2 linked regions of the Sphaerotilus montanus genome follow. The protein of the gene in region 2 interacts with the protein of the main gene of each other region in a pairwise test. Links are inferred from orthologs where the notes say so. Each region holds a gene or a part of one and is shown on either strand. Other genes may lie near its edges.

Evidence for each region.
Region 1: the proteins of BDD16_RS14190 (region 2) and dnaA interact in binary tests that used the Escherichia coli proteins (3 or more experiments, as listed by UniProt). The link is inferred for Sphaerotilus montanus from one-to-one orthologs.

Annotation. Positions count from the first base shown.
Region 1 is NZ_JACCFH010000001.1:1,319,289-1,327,873, reverse strand. The notes cover bases 1-2,921. They hold dnaA (chromosomal replication initiator protein DnaA), read right to left. Parts: upstream 2,239-2,921; coding sequence 763-2,238; downstream 1-762. Other genes in these bases: dnaN (DNA polymerase III subunit beta), read right to left, coding at 1-748. Also shown: rpmH (50S ribosomal protein L34), read left to right, coding at 3,000-3,134; BDD16_RS05830 (ribonuclease P protein component), read left to right, coding at 3,185-3,670; membrane protein insertion efficiency factor YidD, read left to right, coding at 3,711-4,013; membrane protein insertase YidC, read left to right, coding at 4,019-5,689; tRNA uridine-5-carboxymethylaminomethyl(34) synthesis GTPase MnmE, read left to right, coding at 6,022-7,437; BDD16_RS05810 (cyclic nucleotide-binding domain-containing protein), read left to right, coding at 7,547-8,014; BDD16_RS05805 (monovalent cation:proton antiporter family protein), read right to left, coding at 8,024-8,585. UniProt on the Escherichia coli protein: Plays an essential in the initiation and regulation of chromosomal replication. Binds in an ATP-dependent fashion to the origin of replication (oriC) to initiate formation of the DNA replication initiation complex once per cell cycle.
Region 2 is NZ_JACCFH010000001.1:3,094,508-3,105,277, forward strand. The notes cover bases 4,046-6,799. They hold BDD16_RS14190 (phosphoheptose isomerase), read right to left. Parts: upstream 5,838-6,799; coding sequence 5,253-5,837; downstream 4,046-5,252. Other genes in these bases: BDD16_RS14180 (NAD(P)-dependent oxidoreductase), read left to right, coding at 4,046-4,594; BDD16_RS14185 (BON domain-containing protein), read right to left, coding at 4,616-5,248; BDD16_RS14195 (YraN family protein), read right to left, coding at 5,904-6,317; rsmI (16S rRNA (cytidine(1402)-2'-O)-methyltransferase), read left to right, coding at 6,301-6,799. Also shown: BDD16_RS14160 (Hsp20/alpha crystallin family protein), read right to left, coding at 52-561; BDD16_RS14165 (YggS family pyridoxal phosphate-dependent enzyme), read right to left, coding at 678-1,370; BDD16_RS14170 (type IV pilus twitching motility protein PilT), read left to right, coding at 1,459-2,502; BDD16_RS14175 (PilT/PilU family type 4a pilus ATPase), read left to right, coding at 2,534-3,682; more of BDD16_RS14180, read left to right, coding at 3,689-4,045; more of rsmI, read left to right, coding at 6,800-7,320; BDD16_RS14205 (diguanylate cyclase domain-containing protein), read left to right, coding at 7,350-9,584; BDD16_RS14210 (M16 family metallopeptidase), read left to right, coding at 9,571-10,770. UniProt on the Escherichia coli protein: Required for the timely initiation of chromosomal replication via direct interactions with the DnaA initiator protein.

The sequences.
Region 1 (8,585 bases), 1.8 Mb from region 2 along the record:
TGACGAACTCCATGCCGCTGAAGGTGAAGCGCGCCTGGTTCGCGGCGAAGCACATCGCGATCGGCGCGGCCTCGGCTTCGCTGCCGTCCTTGGCCGGCTTGGCATCCTTGGCGCCGTCCTTGAGCAGGCGCTGCAGCTCCAGCACGGTCTTGCGCGGCAGGATCACCTCCTGCTTCGGCATCTCCACGTCCAGCGTGGCCTGCGCGAGGGCGAGGCGGTGGCCGTCGGTGGCGACCAGCGTCAGCGTGTGGCCTTCGGCGACGAAGAGGATGCCGTTCAGGTAGTAGCGGATGTCGTGCACCGCCATCGCGAAGTGCACCTGGTCGATCAGGCCCTTGAGCGTCTTCTGCGGCACGCTGAAGGTGGGGCCGAAGTCGGCGGCTTCCTGCACCAGCGGGAAGTCGTCGGCTGGGAGCGTCTGCAGCGTGAAGCGGCTCTTGCCCCCTTGCAGCGTCAGCTTGTTCTGCGCGGCGCTGAGCGTGACGGTCTGGTCCGGCGGCAGCGTGCGCAGGATGTCGATGAGCTTGCGCGCGCCGACGGTGGTGCTGAAGTCGCCCTTGTCACCGTCCATCGCCGCGCTGGTGCGGACCTGGATCTCGAGATCGCTGGTCGTGAACTCGCACTGCCCGGCGTGGCGGCGGATCATCACGTTCGCCAGGATGGGCAGGGTGTGTCGGCGCTCGACGATGCCCGAGACGGACTGCAAGGCGGCCAGGAGCTTGTCCTGCGGTGCTTTCAACACGATCATGATGGAGGGGTCTTTCAGCCTTTGAGGGTCTGTTCCAGGACGTGGAGCTGCTGGTTGAGTTCGGTGTTCTTCTGGCGCTCGGCGGCGATCTTGCGGACCGCGTAGAGCACCGTCGTGTGGTCGCGCCCGCCGAACAGGTCACCGATCTCGGGCAGGCTTTTCTGGGTCATTTCCTTGGCCAGGTACATGGCGATCTGGCGCGGCCGGGCGATGCTGGCGGGGCGCTTCTTGCTGTACATGTCGCCGATCTTGATCTTGTAGAAATCGGCGACGGTCTTCTGGATATTCTCGACCGAAATCTGCCGGTTCTGGATCGACAGCAGGTCTTTCAGCGCCTCGCGGGCCAGCGCGATGTTGATGTCCTTGTGGCTGAAGCGCGAGTAGGCCAGCACCTTGCGCAGCGCCCCCTCCAGCTCCCGCACATTGGCGCGCACGTTCTTGGCGATGAAGAAGGCCACGTCCTCGGGCATCTGGCTGCCTTCTGCGACCGACTTCTTCATCAGGATCGCCACCCGCATCTCCAGCTCCGGCGGCTCGATCGCCACCGTCAGTCCGGCATCGAAGCGCGAGGTCAGACGCTCGTCGATGTCCACCAGCCCCTTGGGGTAGGTGTCGCTGGTCATGATGATGTGGGCGCGCTTGGTCAGCAGGGCCTCGAAGGCGTTGAAGAACTCCTCCTGCGTGCGGTCCTTGCCGGCGAAGAACTGCACGTCGTCGATCAGCAGCAGGTCGAGCGAGTGGTACTTGGCCTTGAGTTCGTCGAAGGTCTTGCGCTGGTAGTTGCGCACCACGTCGGAGATGAACTGCTCGGCGTGCAGGTAGAGCACGCGGGCGTCCTTGTGTTCCTTGAGCAGCGCGTTGCCGACGGCGTGGATCAGGTGTGTCTTGCCCAGGCCGACGCCGCCGTAGAGGAACAGCGGGTTGTACATGCCGCCGGGCGAGCTGACGACGTGCATCGCGGCGGTGCGGGCCATCTGGTTGGCGCGGCCGGGCACAAGCGTGTCGAAAGTGAGGGCGGGGTTGATGCGCCCGCGGGTGTTGGACGGCGCCATCGGGGGCGGCACCGTCGGGATGATGATGGTCGGCGCGCCGCCCAGGAAGGCGCTGGAGCCGGCGGCGGCCCCCGCGCCCGGATGGGCGCTGCTGGTGGCGGGGGCGGGCGGTGCGGCCACGGGCTGCGGTGCGGCGGCCGCTTCTGCCGCCTTGGTGCCGGCGACACGCTTGCGCCGCGAGGCCACGGCCGCCGAGGCCTTGGCCAGCGCGGACGCGGCGGAGATCGCGCTGCTCGACGCCGGGACCACCGTGGCCACCGGTGCGGCGGCGGGTTCGGGGGGAGGCTCGGCGGGCACTTCGGCGGGCACTGCGGGCGCGGCGGCGGCCGGGCTGCGGCGCGACGGTGCACGGGCCGCCGGCGTCGGGCCGGGCATGGTGGCAGGCGGAGCCGGGTGGCCGGCGACGGGCAAGGTCAGCAATTCATGCAGCCCCGGCATGCCGGAGGGCGTCCGGCCCGTCCGGAACGCCGGTGTCGTGTCGGGTGTGGGCGGCAGAAGACCGGCGGCGTTGCTGTTCAGACCCACCGCGCGCGAGCGGGGACGGGGCGTGCTCGCTCGCGCGGTGCCCGGTGCGGCCGAGGCCATGTCGGCCGGCAGGGGCAGGAAGTCGATCATCGACATCTGCACCGGTGTCGCGGGCGGCGGGGGAGGGGGCTCGGGGGTGTGCGGTGCAGGTGCAGGCACAGGGTCGCCGCCACTGCCCAGCGACAGCTCCAGCCGCACCGGCTTGCCGGCGATCTCGCTCAGCAGCCGCTCGATCCGCGCCGCGAACTGCGAGCGGATCCAGTCCATCTTGAACCGGTTGGGAACACGCAGACCCACGAGGTAGCCTTCGCCGGCCGCCGACACCTGGGCGGGCGGCAACGGGCGAAACCACGTGTTGAACTGCTGTGCCGGCAGCTCGGCGGCGAGGCGCTCACAGCCTCGTTGCCACAGGTCCAAATGCATGTTCTAAAAATTGTGGACAACCTCAGGAGAAGGGGCGCGATTGTATCGACATCAGGCAACCCCGGGTTGCGGTTATCCACAGTTTTGGGCGAGGGGTCAATCCCCGCGCGCGGCCAGTGCGTGTGTAGCAAGTCGTTGACTTTCAAGGGAGTTTTTGCTGTAATCGTGGGTTTCCCGAATTGGGGTGCCAGAGGGGTGCCCAATCGGAACAGGCTCAAGACCGAGCCCAAGCCAAGGCTAGAGGATTCAAGATGAAACGCACCTACCAACCGTCGAAGGTTCGCCGCGCCCGTACCCATGGCTTCCTCGTGCGCATGAAGTCGCGCGGCGGCCGCGCTGTGCTGAATGCACGCCGCGCCAAGGGCCGCAAGCGCCTGGCTGTCTGAGTTCCGGGGCGTCCAGCGCCCGTTGCGACGCGGTGAGCGCAACCGGATCCATGGTCCTGACGCCGCTGACCGGGGCTGCCCGGTTCGAGTCGGCCATGGCGGTTCGGCCCATCGCGCGCAGTGCCCATTTCATGGTGCACCATCTCGCGACAACAAAGTTGTCAACAGGCCACAAGCCGTCTCTGACCAGCTCGGGGGCTGTGGATGAATCTGTGGACAACTCTGTGGATGACTCTCCGGAAATGAACTTGCTGCGACTGGGTCTGGTGGTGCCGAAGCGACATGCCCGGCGCTCGGTGACCCGCACGCAGGTCAAGGTCCAGATCCGTGCCGGCATCCGGCGTCATCTCGATCAACTGGTGTCCGGTGACTGGGTGGTGCGCCTGCGTGCCCCCCTGGATCGCAAGCTGTTTCCGAGCGCCCGCTCGGAGGCGCTGGCGGCGCTGCTGCATGCGGAAATCGATGCGCTGCTGGGCGATGCCGCCCGGCGGGCGCGCCGCGCATTGGTGCCCGCGGTACCGGTCGGGTCAAGCTGACGCGATCCCTCAACCGTGCACAGTCGGCCCACCCCCAGCCATGTCCCACACTGACCCCCCGACGCTGCAGCACCGTGTCCGGGCCTGGCCTCGACAGGGGCTGATCGGCGTGGTCCATGCCTACCGCCTGGTGCTGAGTCCCTGGCTGGGATCTTCCTGTCGTTTCGAGCCGACGTGCTCCGCCTATGCGCTGGTCGCGCTGGAGCGCCATGGGGCGTTGCGTGGCGGCGCGCTGACGGTCGGCCGCATCGCGCGCTGCCACCCGTGGTGCGCGGGCGGGCATGATCCGGTCCCAGACCAGTCGCACCGACTGTTTTCCTCCTTTCGAAAGACACCTGTATGACCGGTATGACCGATACGCGGCGCGCCGTGCTGTGGGGCGTTTTCTCCGTCTCGCTCGTGATGCTCTGGGATGGCTGGAGCAAGCACAACGGGCAGCCGTCGATGTTTGCCCCGCCGCCGCCGGCCGTGACTGCGCCGGCTCAGGCGGGTGCGGCGGGTGTGCCGGCCGTGGCCGGAGCCGCTTCGGCGGCCGTGGCCGGCGTGGCCGCGCTGCCTGCGGCGACAGCGGGTGTGCCGGTCTCGCAGAAGATCGACATCACGACCGATCTGGTGCAGGCCACGTTCGATACCCGCGGTGGCTCCATCGTGCGCATGGCCCTGCCGCGTTACAAGGATGACCAGGACGCGAAGAACCCCGTCATGCTGTTCGACCAGTCGGCCGGGCGGGTCTACCAGGCCGACTCGGGCCTGATCCCCCGCATGGCGGGCGAGGCGGCACTGCCCAACCACCTGACGGTGATGAACCTGCTGCCCGGCCCGCGCACGCTGGCCGACGGGCAGAACGAGCTGACGCTGACCTTCGAGTCGCCGGACCAGGGCGGCGTGAAGCTGCGCAAGTCCTACACCTTCAAGCGGGGCGACTACGCGGTCAAGGTGCGCCACGAAGTGATCAACGGCACGGCCGCACCGATCGCGCCGCAGCTCTACCTGCAGCTTGCCCGCGACGGCACCGTGCCGTCCTCCTCGATGTTCATGGGCCCGACTGCCTTCACCGGCCCGTCGATCTACACCGACAAGGGCAAGTTCCAGAAAGTCGACTTCTCCGACATCGAGAAGGGCAAGGCCGACCACGAGAAGTCTGCCGACAACGGCTGGATCGCGATGGTGCAGCACCACTTCGTCGGTGCCTGGCTGGTCGGCGACAAGCGGGAACGCAGCTTCCAGACCAAGCGCGAAGGCACCAACCTCTATTCGACGTCGATGACGCTGCCGCTGGCACCCATCGCCGCCGGTGCGACGCAGGCCGTGGACGCCACGCTCTACGCCGGTCCGCAGGAAGAGAAGAAGCTCGAAGCACTGGCCCCTGGGCTGGAACTGGTCAAGGACTACGGCTGGGTGACGATCCTCGCCAAGCCCCTGTTCTGGCTGCTCGACAAGCTGCACGGCATGCTGGGCAACTGGGGCTGGTCGATCGTGGCGCTGGTGGTGCTGCTGAAGATCGCGTTCTACTGGCTCAACGCCAGCGCCTACCGCTCGATGGGCAAGATGAAGGCGGTCAACCCCAAGGTCCAGGAGATGCGCGAGCGTTTCAAGGACGACCCGCAGAAGATGCAGCAGGAAATGATGCGCATCTACCGCGAGGAGAAGGTCAACCCGCTGGGCGGCTGCCTGCCGATCTTCATCCAGATGCCGTTCTTCATCGCGCTGTACTCGGTGCTGCTGGCCTCGGTCGAGATGCGCGGGGCACCGTGGATCGGCTGGATCACCGACCTGAGCGTGCAGGATCCTTACTACATCCTGCCGGCGCTGATGACGATTTCCACGCTGTTCCAGACCTGGCTGAACCCGACGCCGCCGGATCCGATGCAGGCCAAGATGATGTGGATCATGCCGCTCGTGTTCAGCGTGATGTTCCTGTTCTTCCCGGCTGGTCTGGTGCTGTACTGGTTCGTCAACAACCTGCTGGCGATTGCGCAACAGTGGATGATCAACCGGCAGCTGGGCCTCAATCGCTGAGCTTGATGGGGGTTTTCCCGCCAGATCCGGTCGGGTTCCATGCACCGTGGAATCCGGCCGCGACAAGCCCCACACCTCGAAACGGTTGATGCAAACCGGGCCTTGAGACTGTCACATTCCCCGTGCATCATTCGTTTTGCGGGGTTTGACCCGGGAGTGTTGCAGCAGGCTTTGAGAGCCGCATTCGGGGCCGGGAGGCTCGCTGCAACAGTCTTGGCTCTGGGGGTTGAATGCTTTTGTAGCTGGCTCCCCTCCGCGCGAATCCGCAACGCCCTGTCCGGCTGGTCCGACAGGGCGTTTTTTCTGGGCGCTGCTCGGCGAGAATGCGCGCCATGCTCGCTCGACACCAGGACCCCATCATTGCCATCGCCACCGCACCCGGACGGGGGGCCGTGGGCATCGTGCGGGTGTCCGGCCGCGCGTTGCAGCCGCTGATCCAGGCGCTCACCGGGCGCACGCTGGTGCCGCGACACGCCACCTATGGCCCGTTTCTCGGTGTTGACGGCGTTCCGATCGACCAGGGGCTCGCACTCTATTTCCCGGCACCCCACAGCTACACCGGCGAGGACGTGCTGGAGTTGCAGGCCCACGGCGGTCCGGTGGTGCTCCAGCTGCTGCTCGCCCGCTGCCTGCAGGCCGCAGCGGCGGACGGCTCCTTGCCGGCTCTGCGCCTGGCCGAGCCGGGCGAGTTCACCGAGCGGGCCTTCCTGAACGACAAGCTCGATCTGGCCCAGGCCGAGGCCGTGGCCGACCTGATCGACGCCAGCACCGAGGCGGCGGCCCGCAGCGCGGCGCGCTCGCTCTCGGGCGCCTTCTCGGAGCGGATCACGGCCTTGCGCGACCGGCTGATCGAGTTGCGCATGCTGGTCGAGGCGACGCTGGATTTCCCCGAAGAAGAGATCGATTTCCTGGAAAAGGCCGACGCCCGCGGCCGGCTCGACCGGCTGGCCGGCCAACTGGCAGCCGTGCTCGACACCGCGCAGCAGGGCGCGCTGCTGCGCGAGGGGCTGAAGGTCGTGATCGCCGGCCAGCCCAACGCGGGCAAGAGTTCGCTGCTCAACGCGCTGGCCGGGGCCGAGCTGGCCATCGTCACGCCGATTCCCGGCACCACGCGCGACAAGGTCAGCGAGACGCTGCAGATCGAGGGCGTGCCAGTTCACATCATCGACACCGCTGGTCTGCGCTCGGACGAGGAAGCCAGTGACGAGGTCGAGCGCATCGGCATCGCGCGCAGCTGGGGCGCGATCGCCGAGGCAGACGCCGTGCTGCTGCTGCACGACCTGACCCGCTGCGACGACCCCGTCTACGCCGAGGCGGACCGCGCGATCGAGGCCCGCCTGCCGGACCGCCAGCGGCTGGTCCACGTCTACAACAAGGCCGACGCGGCGCCCGCGGACCGGGCTGCATCGGCCTTGGCGGCGCTGCCTGAAGGAAGCAGGGCGCTCGCGCTGTCGGCCCGGACCCACGACGGCCTGCAGACCCTGCGCGAGACGCTGCTGGCGCTGGCCGGCTGGCATGCCTCGCCGGAAGGGGTGTTCATCGCCCGTACCCGCCACCTGAAGGCGCTGCGGCAGGCGCAGGACCATCTCGGCCAGGCGCGTGGCTGGGCGGCGCAGGCCGATTCGGCGCTGGATCTGCTGGCCGAGGAGCTGCGTCTGGCCCACGACGCCCTGGGCGAGATCACGGGCGCCTACACGCCGGACGACCTGCTGGGTGACATATTCACGCGCTTCTGCATCGGCAAGTAGACGATGCCCTTCTGCTGGTGGACTTGTTACGATCTGAATCAGCGTCAATCCGGGCACTCTGGCATGTTCAGCGCTCGGATGGGAATGCCACCATCAGCAGGAGTGCGCCATGGGAATTGATGAACTGATCGAGGCTGTCCAGTCCTACCGGGCGGACGATGCCTTTCGCGCACGCCTGGACCTGGGACAGTGGCGCCAATTTGCCGCCTACCTGACGGCTTACCAGTTGCGCGCTGGCGACCTGCTCATCAAGCAGAACGACTGCGACCGGGCCGCCTACTTCGTCGGCCAGGGCACCTTGCAGGTCTACGTGAGCGGTGCCGCCCCCGGCACCAGCCGCATCGCCCTGATGCGCCCTGGCGCGCTGGTCGGCGAAACGGGCCTCTTCAGCGACCAGCCGCACTCCGCCAATGTCGAGGCGATGACCCCCTCCATCGTGTGGGCGCTGCACCTGCCGCGTTTCGAGGAACTCACCGCCCGTGCCCCGCTGATCGCCAACGAGGTGTTGCGGGCCGCCGGTGCGGTGATGGTGGCGCGGCTGCGCGCCAGTCTGACCCTGCGGATCGCTGTGGCGTGAGGCCGCGCGTCAGCGCTTGAGCAGGCGGCTTTCGGCCAGCGCCAGGGTTTCCGGCAGACCACTGAGCACCAGCACATCCCCGCCGGCCAGTACCAGATCCTCGTCGCCTGTGGCCACGACCTGGCCGGTCGCGCGGCGCACCGACACCACCGACACCCCCATCACGTGCAGCGTCAGGTCGCCCAGGCGCTGACCGACGCTCGGCGCGCCCGGCGGCAGGCTCACCGACTGCAGCCGCGCCTGCTGCAGCTCGCTGACGGTGTCGTCGTCGGCGCCGTGGAAGTAGCCACGCAGCAGGCCGTAGCGGGCGTCGCGCGCGTCCTGCGTGATGCGGATCACCCGCCGCATCGGCACGCCCACCAGCGCCAGCGCGTGGCTGGCCAGCATCAGCGAGCCTTCGAGCGCCTCCGGCACCACCTCGGTGGCGCCCGCCGCGCGCAGGCGCTCCAGATCGGTGTCGTCCGGCGTGCGCACGACCACCGGCACGTGGGCCGCGTGTTCGCGCACATGCTGCAGCACCTTCAGCGCCGAGGGGGTGTCGTGGTAGGTGATGACCACTGCCGTGGCGCGC
Region 2 (10,770 bases):
ACACGGCGGCGATCGCGGTGTGAGCGCCGCCGTGTCGGGTCGTGGTGGGGCTCAGTCGACCTTGATGTTCACCGAGGTCGGCTTGCCGGGTTGCACCTTGGGCAGGTCGATCTTCAGCACCCCGTTGCGGTAGCTGGCCTTGGCCTCGTCGCCGCGCACCGCGGCCGGCAGCGGCACGGTGCGCTGGAACGCCCCGTAGGCGCACTGCAGCACGCGCCAGCGGCCCTCGGTCGTCTCGCCCTCGAAACGCTTCTCGCCGCGCACCACCAGCGTGTCACCGCTGATCTCGATGGCGAAGTTGTCCTTCTCCATGCCCGGCGCCTCGATGCGCACGACCAGTCGCTGCTCGTCCTCGAACACGTCGCCGCCGAGCATCGACCACGATTGCGCCGGGAAGTGCAGCGGGTCGTCGATCTGGCCGCGGTCGGGCAGGGCGGTCTGCTCGCCCGGCTTGAAGCGGGTCAGCGCGCCGGCCGCCGTGTGGCGCAGCCGGTCCCAGCCCTCGGACACCGAGCCCCAGAACGAGCCGAAGCCCTCGCGCAGTTCATCGATCTTGATCATGGACAACCTTCCTTTCCAGACTGCAAGGCAGCAGGCGCTGCGAACGCCGCAGAGGCGGATACAGTACCTCCCGGCCGCTCGAACGTGCGGTCGTTCACGCCAAGTTCAAGAGCCGCTCAAGGCGTGCGGGCACCGAAGATCGCCGTGCCGATGCGCACCAGCGTGGCGCCTTCGAGGATGGCGGCCTCCAGATCGGCGCTCATGCCCATCGACAGCGTGTCCAGGCCGAGGCCTTCGGCGTTGAGCTGGTCGAACAGCTCCCGCAGCGCCCGGTGCGGGCGGCGCTGCGCTTCCAGGTCGCGCTCGGGTTCGGGGATCGACATCAGTCCGCGCAGCCGCAGCCGGGGCAGGGCGGCCACGGCGCGGGCCAGCGCGGGTACCTCGGCCGGTGCGGCGCCGCTCTTGCTGTCCTCGCCGCTGATGTTGACCTGCAGGCACACGTTCAGCGGTGGCATGTGGTCGGGGCGCTGCTCGCTCAGGCGCTGGGCGGTCTTCAGGCGGTCGATGCTGTGGACCCAGTCGAAGGCCTCGGCCACGGCGCGGGTCTTGTTGCTCTGCAGCGGCCCGATCAGGTGCCACGCCAGCACGGGGCGCAGGTCCGCCAGCACGGCGATCTTGTCGAGGCCTTCCTGGACGTAGTTCTCGCCGAAGGCGCAGAGTCCGGCCGCGTGGGCCTGGCGGACCGCCTCGGCCGGATGCAACTTGCTCACGGCCAGAAGGTGTACTGTTTCAGGGTGTCGCCCGGCCGTGAAACAAGCCTGATTTAGCCGCACTTGTGTGGCTTGTACGTTGCTCGTGATGGTCGTCATAATCGTCCGGATCGAAGTTTTCATTTTTCGTCACTTTTCCCTTCGGAAAAGTCGGCAAACTGGCCGTCTGGTCCGTAGGAGCAAATGCATGGATATCACACAGCTGCTGACGTTCGCGGTTCGTAACAAGGCGTCAGACTTGCATCTGTCGGCCGGCATGCCGCCCATGATCCGCGTTCATGGCGACGTGCGCCGGCTCAACGTCGATCCGCTGCCGCACAAGCGCATCCACGAGATGGTCTACGACGTCATGAACGACTCGCAGCGCAAGAGCTACGAGGAGAGCATGGAGTGCGATTTTTCCTTTGAGATTCAAGGCCTTTCGCGCTTCCGGGTCAATGCGTTCAACCAGAACCGCGGGGCTGGAGCGGTGTTCCGGACCATCCCGAGCAAGATTCTGACGCTGGAAGACCTCAATGCGCCCAAGGTGTTTGGCGAGCTGGCGCTGAAACCCCGCGGGCTGGTGCTGGTGACGGGTCCGACGGGTTCCGGCAAGTCCACGACGCTGGCGGCGATGGTGAATCACCTCAACGAATCGGAGTATGGCCATATTCTGACGGTCGAGGATCCGATCGAGTTTGTCCACGAATCCAAGAAATGTCTGGTGAACCAGCGCGAGGTGTTCACGCAGACCAAGTCGTTCGCCGCGGCGCTGCGCTCGGCCTTGCGTGAAGATCCCGACGCGATCCTGGTGGGCGAGTTGCGCGACCTGGAGACGATCCGTCTGGCGCTCACCGCCGCGGAAACCGGCCACCTGGTCTTCGGCACGCTGCACACGTCGAGTGCGGCCAAGACCATCGACCGGATCATCGACGTCTTCCCTGGCGACGAGAAGGACATGGTGCGCGCGATGCTGTCGGAGTCGCTGATGGCGGTGATCTCGCAGACCCTGTGCAAGAACCGCGATGGCACCGGCCGGATCGCGGCCCACGAGATCATGCTGGGCACCCCCGCCATCCGCAACCTGATCCGCGAGGCCAAGGTGGCGCAGATGTACTCCGTCATCCAGACCGGCCAGGGCCAGGGCATGCAGACGCTCGACCAGAACCTCGCCGACCTGCTGCGGCGCGGCCAGATCCTGCCTGCCGAAGCGCGTGCCAAGGCCCGTTCGCCCGAGAACTTCCCCGGCTGACGCCGTTCCACCCCCCCCGACGAACTCCACCATGGAACGCGACCAGGCCTCCAAATTCATCAATGATCTGCTGCGTCTGCTCGTTTCGCGCGGCGGATCGGATCTGTTCCTCACCTGCGACTTTCCGCCGGCCGTCAAGGTCGACGGCAAGGTCGTCAAGGTCTCGCCGCAGCCGCTGTCGAGCCAGCACACGATGGCGCTGGCCCGCTCGGTCATGAACGACAAGCAGTCGGCCGAGTTCGAGCGCACCAAGGAATGCAACTTCGCGATCTCGCCACAGGGCATCGGGCGCTTCCGCGTCAATGCGTTTGTCCAGCAGGGGCAGGTCGGCATGGTGCTGCGGACCATCCCGAAAGACCTGCCCAGCATCGACAAGCTCGGGCTGCCCAGCATCCTGAAGGACATCACGATGGTCAAGCGCGGGCTGGTCATCCTGGTCGGCGCCACCGGCTCGGGCAAGAGCACGACGCTGGCCTCGATGGTCGACCACCGCAACGAGGCGGCCTGCGACCACATCATCACCATCGAGGACCCGGTCGAGTTCGTGCACCCGCACAAGAACTGCATCATCACGCAGCGCGAGGTCGGCATCGACACGCTGACCTGGGACGCCGCGCTGAAGAACACGCTGCGCCAGGCCCCCGACGTGATCCTGATGGGCGAGATCCGCGACCGCGAGACGATGCAGCATGCCGTCGCCTTCGCCGAGACCGGTCACCTCTGCATGGCCACGCTGCACGCCAACAGCGCCAACCAGGCGCTCGACCGCATCGTCAACTTCTTTCCCGAAGAGCGCCGCGACCAGCTGCTGATGGACCTGTCGCTGAACCTGAAGGCGATGGTCTCGCAGCGCCTGATCCCGCGCGAGGACGGAGCCGGGCGCATCGCTGCGGTCGAGATCCTGCTCAACACGCCCTTCATTTCCGACCTGATCTTCAAGGGCGAGGTCTCGGCGATCAAGGAGGTGATGAAGAAGGGCCGCGAGCACGGCATGCAGACCTTCGACCAGGCCCTCTTCGACCTCTACGAAGGCTATTACATTACCGAGGCAGATGCCCTGCGCAACGCCGACTCGGTCAATGACCTGCGGCTGCAGATCAAGCTCAACAGCATGCGTGCCCGCGCCGGCAAGTCCACCGACACCGGCGGCCTGAGCATCGCTGAAGAACGCCGCTATTGACCCGACATGACCAAACTCTACGACTCTGTCCCTCCCCAGACCGTGGCCTTCATCGGCCTGGGCGTGATGGGTGGCCCGATGGCCGGCCACCTCGCCCGCGCTGGCCACCGCGTGACCGTCTACAACCGCACCGCGGCCCGCGCCGAAGTCTGGGTGGCGCAGCACGCCGGCGAAGGCCTGTCCGCCGCGATGGCTCTGACGCCGCGCGAAGCGGCGCAGCAGGCGGACATCGTCTTCCTGTGTGTCGGCAACGACGACGATCTGCGCTCGGTCGTCCTGGGTGCGGACGGCGCGCTGGCGGGCCTGCGCCCGGGCGGACTGCTGGTCGACCACACCACCGCCTCGGCGGATGTGGCGCGCGAGCTGTCGGCACTGGCGGTGGCACAGGGCGGGCAGTTCATCGACGCGCCGGTGTCTGGTGGCCAGGCGGGCGCGGTCAATGGCGTGCTGACCGTCATGTGCGGCGGTGACGCAGCAGCGTTCGAGACGATGCGGCCGGTGGCGATGGCGTTTTCGCGCGCCATCGCGCTGCTGGGCGAGAGTGGTGCCGGCCAGCTCGCCAAGATGGTCAACCAGATCTGCATCGCCGGGCTGGTGCAGGGCCTGTCGGAAGCCATCGCCTTCGGCCAGAACGCCGGCCTCGACATGAAGCAGGTGCTCGACGTCATCGGCAAGGGCGCGGCACAGAGCTGGCAGATGGACAACCGCGGCAAGACCATGGTCGACGACCAGTTCGACTTCGGCTTTGCCGTCGACTGGATGCGCAAGGACCTGGGTCTGGTGCTGGACGAGGCGCGCCGCAATGGATCACGCCTGCCGGTGACGGCGCTGGTCGACCAGTTCTACGCCGAGGTGCAGGCCATGGGCGGCCGGCGCTGGGACACCTCCAGCCTGGTCCGGCGCCTGCGCTGAGCGGGCGCTTCGGGTCGCTGTTCAGCGGCCCTTGATGTTCCTGAGCTGCTCGGGCGTGATCACGTCGACCAGCCGCACCACTTTCACGGTGCCGGGCACGGCGCGGGCCAGTTCGATGGCCCGGGTGGCCTCTTCCTCGGTCACGCGGCCCATCAGGTAGACGACTCCCCGCTCGGCGACCACCGTGAAGGCGTTCGATGCCAGCCCGGCCGCGTCGACGAAGGTGGCCTTGATCTTGCCGACGAGCAGCAGGTCGCGCGAGCGCTCGCTGGTGGAGCTGGGCCACATCACGGCCAGATCGTTGACCACCGACTTCACGCCGTCGATCTTGCCGATGGCGGCCTCGATGGCAGCCTTGTCGGCTTCGTTGTAGACCTCGCCGGTCAGCAGCACCTGGCGCTGGTAGCTGGTCACATTGACGTGCGAGCGTTCCCCGGCCACGGAACGGATGCGCTGTCCGGCCTTGAGCTCGATCGTCTCGTCTTCCAGCTGCACGCCCGAGCTGCGCCGATCGGTCACCACCATCGCCCCGCCGACGGCCGCGCCCCCGACCAGCAGCGGCGCGCAGCCGGCCAGCGAGGTGCACAGGGCTGCTGCGGCGATCAGCGTCGACAGGGGGCGGGACAGGCGGGTGTGGTTCAGCGGCAATGCCATCAGGTCATTCTCCAAGCAGTGAAACATCGACCGCATCGCACAGGCAGTGGATCACCAGCAGGTGCACCTCCTGGATGCGGGCCGTGCGGTCGTGCGGGACGCAGATGTGGATGTCCCCTTCGTTCAGCGCGCCGGGCACCTTGCCGCCGCCCTTGCCCGTGAGGGCCACGACGACCATGTCCTTCTGGTGCGCCGCGTCGATGGCTTCGAGGATGTTGGCCGAATTGCCGCTGGTGGTGATGGCCAGCAGCACGTCCCCCGGCTGGCCCAGCGCCTGCACCTGCTTGGCGTAGATCTGGTCGAAGGCGTAGTCGTTGCCGATCGCCGTCAGGATGGAGGTGTCGGTGGACATCGACAGTGCGGCCAGCCCCGGGCGCTCGCGCTCGAAGCGGCCGACGAACTCGGCGGCGAAATGCTGTGCATCCCCCGCGGAGCCGCCGTTGCCGCACGCGAGGACCTTGCCCCCCGAGGTGATGGCGTTCAGCAGGACCTGGGCCGCATCGCTCACGGGGCGCGTGAGCACCTCCGCGGCGGCGTATTTCAGGTCGGCGCTGTCGAAAAACTGTTGCTGTATGCGTTGCTCAAGCATGGCCGATGATATTCCAGCCGGATGCACGTTCGATTTCAGCGTCTGATCCATGTGCATCAACCGCCATCAACCGGCATCGAAGGCCGCGATCAGCCACGTCAGCGTGTCGCCGTCGATGGCGACCACGTCGAACCGGCACGGCGGCCAGACCCGGCAATGGCGCTGCAGGTAGTGGCGTGCGGCAAAGATGATCCGCATCTGCTTGGACCGTGTCACGCTGGCGGCCGCGCCGCCGTGGTCGAAGCTGCCGCGCCGACGGACCTCGACGAACACCAGCGTGCCGTCACGGTCCCGGTCACGCATGATCAGGTCCACTTCACCGGCACGGGCAGATGGCCCGGCGGCGACCCGATAATTGCGCTGCAACAGCACGAGTCCCTGCTGTTGCAGATGCGCCAAGGCGCGGTCCTCGCCGGCATCGCCGACGTCCTTCCTGTCCCTGCGTTCTTCGCGATTGCTGCCCGTGAGTCTCGACACCATCGTTTCCCCCCTGATCCTGCAAGCTGCCAGCGCGGCCGCGGGGCACCAGCAGCACCCTGCCTCGGCACTGTATGTCGTCGCCACCCCCATCGGCAACATGGCCGACATGAGCCTGCGCGCCATCCACGTGCTGTCGCTCGTGGATGCCGTCGCCTGCGAGGACACGCGCGTCAGCGCCGGGCTGCTGCAGCGCCTGGGGCTGCACCGGCCGCTGATCGCGCTGCACGAGCACAACGAGGAGTCGGCCGCACCGCAGGTCATCGAGCGCCTGGCCCGCGGCGAGCGCGTGGCCTATGTCAGCGATGCGGGCACGCCGGCCATCTCCGATCCGGGCGCGCGGCTGGTGGCTGCGGTGCGGGCGGCGGGATTCCGCGTGGTGCCGCTGCCGGGTGCGAGCAGCGTGGTGACGGCGCTCAGCGCGGCGGGCGATGTGGCGGGCGGCGGGTTCCGCTTTGTCGGCTTCGTGTCGCCCAAGGCCGCGGCACGCGTGCAGGAACTGCGCGCGCTCGGCGGTGATCCGGGGACCTGCGTGCTGTTCGAGGCGCCGCACCGCATCGAAGCCCTGGCCGATGCGCTGGCCGAGGTGCTGCCGACCCGCCGCCTGACCGTCTGCCGCGAACTCACCAAGCAGTTCGAGGACATCCACACGCTGGACTGCGCCGCGTTCCCGGCCTGGCTGGCGGCGGACGCGGACCACCGGCGCGGCGAGTTCGTGCTGGTGCTGCACGCGCGTGGAGCCACCGAGGCGGCCCCGGACGACGCCAGCGCCGTCTCCACCGACCACCTGCTGCGCACGCTGATGGCCGAGTTGCCCCTCAAACAGGCGGTGTCGCTGACGGCCCAGGTGACGGGCAGTGCGCGCAATGCGTTGTATGAACACGCATTGGCGTTGCGCGATGCCGCCGGACACACGCCGCAGGCGCCAGAATCACCGGCCCCTGCCGCACCAGTCGAGGGGCCGCCGACGCGGCTGCCCGACCGGCGCGGCCGGGTTCGTCGCTGAATCGTGCACGCGTCGGGGGGCGTCGGGTCATGTCGGAATGGAAAGAAGAGCCGCAGATCACGGCAGATCGCGACACTGGACTGCAGCCTTGGTGGCGCGGGCTGGTGGTGGCGGCTGGCTGTGCGGCGCTGGCGGGCCTGTCGATCGCGCTGTCGTGCCGGGAGGTCGGCATGGCCACGCTCTGGTATGCGAATGCCTTCGGGGCGTGCTGCCTGCTGCAGTCGGGCCGCCGGGGCTGGTGGGCGACGCTGGCTGCACTGACCGGTGGACTGCTCTTCGCCAATGGCCTGGCCGGGGCGGACCTGCGCGCGGCCGTGCTGTATGCCGCACCCAATCTGGGCGAGATGGTGCTTGGTGGCTGGCTGCTGACCCGCAGCCCGGACTGGCGCCAGATCCACCGCAGCCCGCTGGCGGGCTGGCGGGTCTGGTGGCGGGCCGTGCTGCTGCCGGCGCTGTCCGGTGCGACGCTGGCCGTGCTGCTGCTGGGGGGCACCGGGGTGACTCCGCAGTCCGCCACGCAGCTCTGGCTGACCTGGTTCGAGGGCAGCCTGATCGGTACCACGGCACTGCTGCCGCTGGGGCTGTCGCTGCTCGTGCACCGGGAAGGCGGCGAGGGCGTGCGGTCGCTGGCCAGGCATCTGGTGACCGGGGAGACGGTGGCCCTGATGGGACTGTCCGTCGGTACCGTGGTGCTGGCCCTGCCGCATCTGCCGTTCCCGTTTGTCTACCTGGGGCTGCCGATGCTGGGGGCGGCCATGCGCCTGCGCTATCTGGACGTCGTGCTGCAGGTCTGGCTGGTCTCGCTGACCGTCGGGGCCACCATTGCCCGCGGTGGTCTGACGCTGCCCCCGGTCCATGGCGACTGGCAGACCCTGCTGCTGCACGTGCCCCTGCTCGCCGCGCTGCTGCCGCCGCTGCTGCTGGCCGCGGCGATGGAGTCGGCCCGCGGACGCCAGCGCGCGCTGGAACGTGAACGCGAGCGCCTGCGACAGCTCTACGAGCACACGCCCGCGATGCTGCATTCGATCGACACGGAGGGCCGCATCGTGGCCGTCAGCCAGCGCTGGCTGGAGCGCCTGGGCTATCCGGTCGACGAGGTGGTGGGGCGCCAGGCCACCGAATTCCTGGATGGACCGTCGCGCCAGCGGATGCTGCAGCAGGCCTGGCCGGTCCTGATGCGCACCGGCGAGATCCGCGACATCGAGTTGCGCATGGTGTGCCGGGACGGCCAGCTGGTCGATGTGCTGCTGTCCTCGACCGGCGAGCGCGACGCGCGCGGGCGCGTGGTCCGCTCGCTGGCCATCGTCGAGGACGTCACCCGCAAGCGGCTCGCCGAGCAGCTGGCGGTGCAGTTCCAGCGCATGTCGGTGATGCTGGCCAGCATCGGGGACGCGGTGATCGGTACCGACGAGCGGGGCTGCATCGTCAGCTTCAACCCCGCCGCGGTGGCGATGACCGGCTGGTCCGCCACGCAGGTGGTGGGCCAGTTCTATGGCACGGTCGTGCACCGGCGCGATCTGGACAGCGGGGAGCCGCTGCTTGATCCGGTGCTGTCCTGTCTGAGTGACGGGCACTGCGTCAATGGCCAGGCCGCCCGGCTGCAGCACCGGGACGGCAGCAGCCGCGTCATTCGCGAGACGATCACCCCGATGCGGGATCCGGACAGCGGCGCCCTGATCGGCGCGGTCGCGACCTTCCAGGACACGACCACCGCGCACGAACTCGCCCGCACGCTGGCGCGCCAGGCCCAGCACGACGCGCTGACCGGTCTGCCCAACCGCCTGCTGCTGCAGGACCGCCTGCAGCAGGCGCTGCAACTCGCCCGGCGCAGCGGGGGCTGTCTGGCGCTGATGTTCCTGGACCTCGACCACTTCAAGCAGATCAACGACCGGCAGGGCCATGACGTGGGCGACGAGCTGCTGCGCCAGGTCGCCGGCAGCGTGCTGGGTGCCGTGCGGGCCAGCGACACGGTCTGCCGGCTGGGTGGCGACGAGTTCGTGGTGCTGCTGCCGCAGATCGGCACGGCCGAAGACGCGGCCGAGGTGGCGCGCCACATCCTGGGGGGGGTGGCGCAGCCGTACCGGATCGGTGGGGCGAGTCTGCACGTCTCCTTCAGCATCGGCATCGCCGTCTTCCCCGACGATGGCGAGGACGAGGCCACGCTGATGCGCCGCGCTGACACCGCCATGTACCAGGCCAAGCGCGATGGCCGCAACGGGCTGCGTTTCCACCATGCACTGGACACCGGTCTTGGCGCACCCTGACGCCCGGCCGGCGGGGCGGCGTCGCCTGCTGCGGCAGGGGGCAGTCCTGCTGGCCAGTGGCGGGCTGGCGGGTGTGCAGGCGCAGGCGCCGCTGGCCACGGTGCGGGTGCCGCCGCTGTCGCCGCAGGTGCGGGTGCTGCGCAACGGGTTGCAGGTGGTGCTGCTGCCGGACGAGCCGGTCGCCGGGCGCGCCGGGTCGGGCACAGCCGCGCTCCAGGTCTGGTACCGGGTCGGGGGCAAGGACGACCCGCCCGGCCGCTCGGGCTTCGCGCACCTGTTCGAGCACATGATGTTCAAGCGCACCCGCCACCTCGCGGACGAGGCGTTCGACCGCCTGACCGAGGATGTGGGCGGCCAGAACAACGCCTTCACCACCGAGGACGCGACCGCCTACCTCAACGTCGTGCCGGCCAACCACGTCGAGCGCCTGCTCTGGGCCGAGGCCGAGCGCATGGCGCAGCTGCTGGTCACCGAGCCGCAGTTCCTCAGCGAGCGGGCGGTGGTGGCGTCGGAGTTCCGCCAGCGGGTGCTGGTCGATCCCTACGGCCGGCTCTTCAACGCCATGGCGCCCGCGCTGTGGCGGGTCCATCCCTACCGCAACCCGGTGATCGGCCGGGTCGAGGACCTGAACGCGGCCACCCTCGGCGATGTGCAGCGCTTCCACGCCACCTACTACCGGCCCGACAACGCCACGCTGATCGTGGCGGGCGACATCGACCCGTCCCGGATCCACGCCTGGGTGGACCGGTACTTCGGCCCGCTCACCGCACCGGACACCCCCGTGCCGCGGGTGTCGCTGCGGGAGCCGCGCCGCGAGCGCGGGCAGGGGCTCACCCTGTCCGCGCCCCAGGTGCCCGCGCCGGCGCTGGCGCTGCTGTGGCAGGCCCCGGCCGCGGCGCATCCGGATGCCGCGCCGCTGCGCGTGGCGGGCGCCTTGCTGGGGCAGGGGGATTCGTCCCGCCTCTCGGTCGGGCTGGTCGAGCAGGGCCGGCTGGCGCAGAGTGCGGGCTTCGGTGTCGATCTCCACGCCGACGCCGGCATGCTCAGCGCCTGGGCGATCGCCGCGGGCCCGTCCGTGGTCGGTGGCGATGCGCGCAGCGATCCCCGGCTGCCGCAGCTGGAAGCCGCGCTGCTGCGGGCGGTGCACCGGCTGGCCCACGGCAGCATCCCGATCGGCGAACTCGAC